2 linked regions of the Nitrobacter winogradskyi Nb-255 genome follow. The protein of the gene in region 1 interacts with the protein of each later gene in a pairwise test. Links are inferred from orthologs where the notes say so. Each region holds a gene or a part of one and is shown on either strand. Other genes may lie near its edges.

Region 1 (4,131 bases):
TCGCGTGGCCGTGCAGGGCAATCTCGATCCGCTGGCGCTGATCGCCGGTGGCGCGGCGCTCAACCGCGCGGTCGATGACGTGCTGACGAATTTCGCGGGCGGCCGGCTGATCTTCAATCTCGGCCACGGCATTCAACCGGAAACGCCGATCCCGCACGTCGAACAGATGATCCGGCGCGTGCGCGGTAACGGCATACGCAACTAGAGTCTTTTTGGGTTGATCTGACTCGTTTGAGGATTCACGGAGGGGTTTTTCTGGGCCAGGGTTTGGCTGTCTTGATTCGGAGGCAGCGATGACACGGGCCTATTCGTCTGATTTGCGCGAGCGGGTGATTGGTGCGGTTGCGGGCGGGCTTTCGGCAACCTCGGCGGCCAAGGTTTTTTCGGTGAGTGCCAGCAGCGCGATCAAATGGGTCCGTCAGTGGCGGCTTGACGGACGAACGGCGCCGAGCGGCCTTCGCGGTCATCGTCGCGCGGTTCTTGAGCCGCATGCCGCGTGGCTGCTCGACCTGATTGGGGCACAGTCGGATATCACGCTTGAAGAAGTCCGGGTCCTGCTGCGCGAGCGCGGCATTACGGTCAGCGTGGCAACGGTGTGGAGCTTCTACGACCGGCGCGGCATCAGCTTCAAAAAAAAGCGTTTACGCGACCGAGCAGGATCGGCCCGACGTGGCGATGGCCCGCGAGGTCTGGAAAGCGCAACAAGGGCTGCTTGATCCAGCCCGCCTCGTCTTCATCGATGAGACCGGCACCTCGACCAACATGGCGCGATTGCGTGGCCGCTGCCGCCGTGGCCAACGCCTGGTCGGCAAGATTCCACACGGTCACTGGAAGATCACCACCTTCGTCGCGGCACTGCGCCACGACGCTATCACCGCTCCCTTTGTCATCAACGAGCCGATGAATGGCGAGATCTTTCGCGTCTACCTGCAACGATGCCTGGTCCCGACCCTGAAGCCAGGCGACATCGTGGTGATGGACAATCTGCCCGCCCACAAGAACGACGATGTTCGACAAATCATCGAGGCCGCTGGCGCGCAGTTGCGCTATCTGCCGCCGTACTCGCCCGACCTCAACCCGATCGAGATGGCGTTCGCAAAGCTCAAGGCCCATCTGCGAAAGGCCGCCGAGCGATCGATCCCCGCACTCTGGAACAGGATCGGTTCTATCCTCGATCTCTTCTCTCCAGACCAATGCATCAACTTCTTCAATCACGCCGGTTATGCGTAATCTCAATCCAAAATGGCTCTAGAGCATTATCGCTTCTGATTGAATCAGAAGCGAAGCTCTAGATTGTTGTTCTGACGCGTTTTCTTCACGCGAACCGGTTTCCACTTCGCTCGAAAACGCTATAGAGTCTGCTTAACTGCGTTGAATCAGACGCATCCATCGTGGACGCGACCGCCAAACGGCCGGCAATCACTTGGTGTAAGGGCACAAGGACCGCAGCGACAACGAACCGAAGCGGTCCTCGAACGACGAGGGCGCTCCCGCTTTTTTGATGAGGAAAACGATCCGTCGCTCCGCGCGTTCGGTGATTTCCACGGAATCGCCGGTCTCCCGGATCAGGTTCGGAATATCGATCACTGAGAGCGGGTCGGTGCAATGCACCTCAAGCCGCTCGCCAGGCGTCAACGATTTCAAGGCCTTGCGGGTCTTGAGCGCTGGCATCGGGCACTTCAGCCCGGTCAGATCGAGTTTCGATATCAGCATGGGGACAAACATGGCGAATCCCGATGAGACCGTCAACCGGTGGACGACGGGACCCGCTTACATTGCCTCCAATCAGCACCGGCTTCGGGGGATGTTGTTCCGGCCGATCACGTCCTATTTTGATGGGCAACCGGACGCCCCATGAACAGCACCGACGCAGCCTCTCCTCCGGATTATCCGCCAACTCCCGCCGTCATTCTCGCCGGCGGGCTTGCGCGGCGCATCGGGGGCGGCGACAAGCCGATGCGCGAAATCGGCGGGCAGACGATCCTGAACCGCGTGATCGCGCGACTGGCATCCCAATGCAGCGGCCTCATCCTCAACGCCAACGGCGATCCGGCGCGCTTCTCAGGGTTCGGCCTGCCCGTGGTCGCCGATAGCGTGGCGGATTTTCCCGGGCCGCTCGCCGGAATCCTCGCTGCTCTCGACTGGGTAGCGGAGCAGCGATCAGGCATCCAATGGATCGTAAGCGCTCCGGGCGATTGCCCTTTCCTGCCGCGCGATCTGGCGGCCCGGCTGCATGAGGTGCGTGACCAGCAGGATGCCGAGCTTGCGGTCGCTGTTTCGGGCGGGAGGACGCATCCCGTGATCGGGCTGTGGAATGTGAGGCTGCGCGACGAACTGCGCCGGGCGCTGACCACCGAAGGCCTGAGAAAGGTCGATCGCTGGACCGCGCGCTACCGGCTTGCCGCGGTTTCATGGCCGACCGCGCCGTTCGATCCGTTCTTCAACATCAACACCACCGACGATCTCGCCGAAGCCGAACGGCTGGTGGCGCAGGACAACGACGGCGCTTAGAGCATTTTCCGGCGAAGTGGATACCGATTCGCCGCACGAAAATGCGACCAGACAACCATTTTGAGAGCATGGTCCGATTCAACGTGATCGGATCATGCTCTAGGCCGGATCGACATTCACGGCAGCCAGATCAGGGCTGCGGCCAGGTGAACGAAGCCCGTGAAGTGAACGGTGCGCCTGTCGTAGCGGGTGGCGAAACGGCGGAAGTGCTTGAGACGGTTGAAGCAGCGCTCGATGCGGTTGCGGTGCTTGTAGAGACCGGCGTCATGCGGGATGATGATTTTGCGCGTCCTGTTTGAGGGGATCACCGCTTCGGCGCCCATGCCGGCGATGAGTGCACGCAAGGCGTTGCTGTCATAAGCCTTGTCGGCCAGCACGGCGTCCCCGGCCTGGGCTTCGAGCAGCGCGGGGGCTTGTGTGATGTCTCCGACCTGCCCGGCGGTGACGATGAAACGCAAGGGTCGGCCCAGCGCATCGGCGAGCATGTGGACCTTGGTGGTCAGTCCACCTCGGGAACGCCCCAGCGCCTGATCCTTGGCCCCCCTTTTCCGGTAGCCGCCTGCTGATGGGCTCGAACGATGGTTGAGTCGAGCATCAGATACTGGTTGTCGCGATCGGCTGTCAGGGTGGAGAACACCCGTTCCCACACACCAGCATGGCACCACCTGCTGAACCGCCGATGCACCGTCTTCCAGCGGCCATAGCGCTCCGGCAGGTCACACCAGTGCGCGCCGGATCGCAGCACCCACAGGCAGCCGTTCACAAACAACCGATTATCCGATCCCGTCCGTCCCGGATCAGAGGCCTTGCCTGGCAGCAACGGTGCAATCTTCGCCCACTGATGATCGCTCAGCTCATACCGCTTGATCCCCATCGTGCAGCTCCGTGTCAGAATCACGGAACCCTATGAATCAGCGATCAGACCGCCTGGGAATCCTGAATGTCGATCCGGCCTAGGCCCGCAAATCGGCGGTTCCAACGCCTTCAGCGATCCCCGCCGGCCGCCGTCTGACCGGCGTCCTGCTTGCGTGGCAGCTTCCAGTTCGGCCGGACGAAATGGCAGGTGTAACCGTTCGGAACCCGCTCCAGGTAATCCTGATGCTCGGGCTCGGCCTCCCAGAATGGTCCGGCCGGCTCGACATCGGTGACGACATAGCCGGGCCAAAGACCGGACGCGTCGATCTCGGCGATGGTTTCCTCCGCGATCCGCTTCTGCTCCTCGTTCGTGTAGAAGATCGCCGACCGGTAGCTTAGGCCCTGATCGTAACCCTGACGGTCCTCCGTGGTCGGATCATGAATCTGGAAAAAGAACTCCAGCAGCTGCCGATAGCTGGTCACCGTCGGATCGAAATTGACTTCGATGGCCTCGGCATGATCGCCGTGATTGCGGTACGTGGCGTCCGGCACGTCGCCGCCGGTGTAGCCGACCCGGGTGGAGATCACGCCGGGATACCGGCGCAACAGAGCCTGCATACCCCAGAAGCAACCGCCGGCAAGAACCGCACGTTCCGTAGAAACCGTCATACCCACCTCTCTCCTGGAGCTTCGCTTCTGACAGAATTAGGAGCGAAGCTCCAGATTGTTGTTCTGACGCGTTTCTTCACGCCAACCGGGGCATCC
Region 2 (4,171 bases), 940 kb from region 1 along the record:
ATCATCATGGCCGCGCTCGATGATGACGCTGCGAAAGACATCGAGGCGACCGCGCTCGATCTCGGCATGGATGTGCTGCTCGAAATCCATAACCGCGAGGAACTGGATCGTGCGCTCAAGCTTCGCTCGCCGATGATCGGCGTCAACAACCGCAATCTGCGCACCTTCGAGACGACGCTCGAAACCAGCGAAGGCCTGGCGCCGTACATCCCGAAAGAACGGCTCATGGTCGGCGAAAGCGGTATCTTCACGCCCGCCGATCTCGCGCGGCTCGAACGGGTCGGCATCTCCACTTTTCTGGTCGGCGAAAGCCTGATGCGGCAAGCCGACGTCACGGCCGCAACGCGCACGCTGCTTAAACATGCGTAGCCTCCGTCTCGCCTCCTTTTCCTCTTGTGGGAGAGGGAAGCAACCAGCCTGGAGCCTTCACTTCCGATGGAATTCCATGATTCTAATTTGACGCGTTTTCTTCACGCGAACCGGTATCCACTTCGCTTGAGAACGCTATAGGATTTGATTGATATGGCAGACAAGAAAAACAAACCCGCCCTCACCCACATCGACGTCAAAGGCGAGGCGCGGATGGTCGATGTCTCGGCAAAGCCCGCAACCGAACGCGTCGCCGTTGCCGAAGGCCAGGTCGTCATGACCAAGGCGACGCTGGCCCTGATCGAAAGCGGCAACGCCAAGAAAGGCGACGTGCTCGGCACCGCGCGCATCGCCGGCATCATGGCCGCCAAGCGCACTTCGGAACTGATCCCGCTCTGTCATCCGCTGGCGCTGTCGAAAGTCACGCTCGATATCGAGACCGACAAGAAGATTCCCGGCTGCCGGGTGCGCGCCAGCGTCAAGGTTTCCGGCCCGACCGGCGTGGAGATGGAAGCCCTCACCGCGGTCTCCGTCGCCTGCCTGACGATCTACGACATGATCAAGGCCGTGGAACGCGGCGTTCGTATCGAGGGCATTCATCTGGTCGAGAAGAAGGGCGGCAAGTCCGGCCACTATCTCGTGACGGATAACGCTCCAGAATGATAAGTGACCGGCGTGAACGCGCCGTCGGGCGACATCCGGCTCATCGCACCGTTGTATGCGAGCCGAAAGTTCGGTAGATGATTGACGCGCCCGCCAGGCGCGTCCCAATGCGGTGGTTCAGAAGCGCTTCATTGCCCCATCGAGTCCGTCAAGTGACATCAAAGGTTGCGGCAAGAGTATGCGACTTCGGAATTGGACACTAGAGCATTATCGCTTCTGATTGAATCAGAAGCGAAGTTCCAGATTATTGTTTTGGCGCGTTTTCTTCACGCGAACCGGTTTCCACTTCGCTCGAAAACGCTATAGGAGAATATGGTCATGGCCCTGATGGCGGTCGCCGATGCCCTTGCGGCTGTTCTTGACGGAGTCGAACCACTCCCGGAGGAAACAGCGGCTCTCGAAGCGGCGCATCGCCGGGTGCTGGCGCGCGATCTGCCCTCGCGCCGGACCCAGCCACCGGTCGCAATGTCGGCGATGGACGGCTATGCCGTGCGCGCCGCGGACATCGCGACAATTCCCTCACGTCTTCGCGTGATCGGCGAAAGCGCCGCGGGTCGGCCGCTCGATCGCGCGCTGCGTGCGGGCGAGGCCTTGCGGATCTTTACCGGAGGGGTGGTGCCGGACGGCGCCGACACCGTCGTCATTCAGGAAGACACGGACCGCGACGGCGACCACGTCATCGTCAAGGAGGCCACGGCTTCCGGCAAGAACATCCGTCCCGCAGGGGTGGATTTTCGCGAAGGCGACGTCCTCATCCGAGCGCGCACGCGCCTCACCGACCGCCATCTCTCGCTTGCCGCCGGCATGAACTATCCGGACCTGCCGGTGCACCGCCGTCCCACCATCGCCATGCTCGCCACCGGCGACGAACTGGTCTTGCCGGGCGCGACGCCCGGTCCCGGCCAGATCATCTTGTCCAACGGATACGCGCTTCGCGCCCTCGCCCGAGGTGAAGGCGCCGAGGCGATCGACCTCGGCCTGGCCGCCGACACCATGGACGCCACGACGGCCGCCATCCGCCGCGCCCGCGACAGCGGCGCCGATATCCTCGTCACCACCGGCGGCGCATCGGTCGGCGACCATGATTTCATCAAGCGCGCGCTTGAGGCGGAAGGCGTGGAGATGACGTTCTGGCGAATCGCGATGCGGCCCGGCAAGCCGATGATGTATGGCCGGCTCGGCGCGATGCGGGTGATCGGCCTCCCCGGCAATCCCGTCTCGGCCTACATCTGCGCGTTCCTGTTCATGGTGCCGCTGATCCGCGCGCTATCGGGACGTGTAGACGTGCACCACCGTGTTGAACCGGCGCTGCTCGGAGGCGATGTCGCCGCCAATCAGGCCAGGCAGGATTATCTGCGCGCGCGACTCACGTACTCAACGGACGGCCTGCCGATCGCAACGCCGGTTACGCATCAGGACAGTTCGCTGATGGGAAATCTTGCCGCGGCGGATGCACTCGTGGTCCGCGCGCCATTCGCGCCGGCCGCCAGCAAAGGCGCGCCCTGTACCGTCATCAAGCTCTCCCTGTCATAAAGTCTCGCGTTGTTGACCTTAAATTAAGGGTTGCGGAACACATATCGAACATATAGTGTATGTTCATGATTTGTTTCGAGTTCTCGTGCCGCGGAGTTGGCGCATAGGGCTGTAAGGCCCGATGTCGTCCGTCATCGGCAGGAACCATCAACTAGGGATTGGGTCGGGAATGCTCACGCGCAAACAGTACGAACTCCTGCGTTTTATCAACGAACGGCTGAAGGAGTCCGGTGTGCCGCCTTCGTTCGATGAAATGAAGGACGCGCTCGACCTGCGCTCGAAGTCCGGCATCCATCGCCTGATCACCGCCCTGGAGGAACGGGGCTTCATCCGCCGCCTGCCCAACCGCGCACGCGCCATTGAAGTCATCAAGCTGCCGGAACTGGCCGCAAGCGGCGGCGGACGTCGCGGTTTCACACCGAGCGTCATAGAAGGCAATCTCGGCAAGGTTCGCCGCGGCGGCGGTGGCGGCGCTGACGAGGCCGAGCGTCCGGTCGCCGTTCCGGTGATGGGACGGATCGCAGCCGGCACGCCGATCGAGGCGTTGCAGACCTGCAGTCACACAATCAGCCTGCCGCCCGACATGCTCGGCGCCGGCGAGCACTACGCGCTCGAGGTGCGCGGCGATTCCATGGTCGATGCCGGCATCCTCGATGGCGATATGGCGTTGATCCAGCGTAATCCGACCGCTGACACCGGCGACATCGTCGTCGCCCTGATCGACGACGAGGAAGCGACGTTGAAACGCTTCCGCCGCCGCGGCGCTTCGATCGCGCTGGAGCCGGCGAACGCGGCCTATGAAGTTCGCATTCTTCCGCCCAACCGCGTCCAGATCCAGGGCCGGCTGGTCGGCATTTACCGCAAGTACTAGGAATCGTTCAGGTGAATAGCGGACAACATGTCGGTGATGAACCGGCCATCAAGGAAGCAAAAGAGATTTACGAGAGGTTCCGCCGCCGCATTGTAGAGGAAGATGGAGTTATCAATCATAGAATGATGTGGGAACATTGTCTCAAACCGCATTGTTCGCGGGATTTGGCATCGCAAATCTGGAGATCATTAATCTCACCCGTTTGCTTTTCTGCGTGATTATCGCAGTTATCGGAGCAACAACCGCTACATTGACTCTTTTGGCGATTGAGGCCGCTCATTCGGAAATAAGAAGCCTGGTTAAAAGCTATGGGAACATAGAAACCGCTGACTATCGCGGCAAGCTGCCGATCATTGGCTCAGGCTTGCATCACAAGTATGGTCATATGCTTTGTACCGGCCTCCCATGGCTGATGGCACCGTTCTGGATACTTGCCGGTTTGTACGTAAGCCTGAAGTATTGTGGAATGGTTTTCTAGAATTACGCATACGTCGTCAGCAGCGCGCTTTCAGGAAATGCGGTAGAGCCTTTCCGATTCTGACGGAATCAAAAGCGAGGCTTTATAATCTTGGTTTAACGCGTTTTCTTCACGCGAACCGGTCTGCACTTCGCTCGAAACGCTAACGTACTGTGCGGCCGGTTCTGATCACGAGTATGAACACCCGCGAAACACCCAACCACGGACGCGCCGTTCAATCGTCCGGCTGGAGATCCTCGGGATCAGGCGTGGCGTCG

Evidence for each region. Proteins that work in one complex are often made in the same cells at the same time.
Region 2: the proteins of mobA (region 1) and NWI_RS09595 interact in binary tests that used the Escherichia coli proteins (3 or more experiments, as listed by UniProt). The link is inferred for Nitrobacter winogradskyi Nb-255 from one-to-one orthologs.

Annotation. Positions count from the first base shown.
Region 1 is NC_007406.1:1,068,155-1,072,285, reverse strand. Bases 890-3,682 are described here. They hold mobA (molybdenum cofactor guanylyltransferase MobA), read left to right. Parts: upstream 890-1,854; coding sequence 1,855-2,511; downstream 2,512-3,682. Other genes in these bases: msrA (peptide-methionine (S)-S-oxide reductase MsrA), read right to left, coding at 3,496-3,682; NWI_RS05055 (sulfurtransferase TusA family protein), read right to left, coding at 1,420-1,725. Outside these bases: hemE (uroporphyrinogen decarboxylase), read left to right, coding at 1-205; more of msrA, read right to left, coding at 3,683-4,035. UniProt on the Escherichia coli protein: Transfers a GMP moiety from GTP to Mo-molybdopterin (Mo-MPT) cofactor (Moco or molybdenum cofactor) to form Mo-molybdopterin guanine dinucleotide (Mo-MGD) cofactor.
Region 2 is NC_007406.1:2,012,666-2,016,836, forward strand. What follows is about bases 625-3,457. They hold NWI_RS09595 (molybdopterin molybdotransferase MoeA), read left to right. Parts: upstream 625-1,350; coding sequence 1,351-2,565; downstream 2,566-3,457. Other genes in these bases: moaC (cyclic pyranopterin monophosphate synthase MoaC), read left to right, coding at 625-1,032; lexA (transcriptional repressor LexA), read left to right, coding at 2,735-3,436. In the rest of the region: indole-3-glycerol phosphate synthase TrpC, read left to right, coding at 1-369; more of moaC, read left to right, coding at 523-624; NWI_RS09605 (hypothetical protein), read left to right, coding at 3,573-3,914; NWI_RS09610 (ComEC/Rec2 family competence protein), read right to left, coding at 4,129-4,171. UniProt on the Escherichia coli protein: Catalyzes the insertion of molybdate into adenylated molybdopterin with the concomitant release of AMP.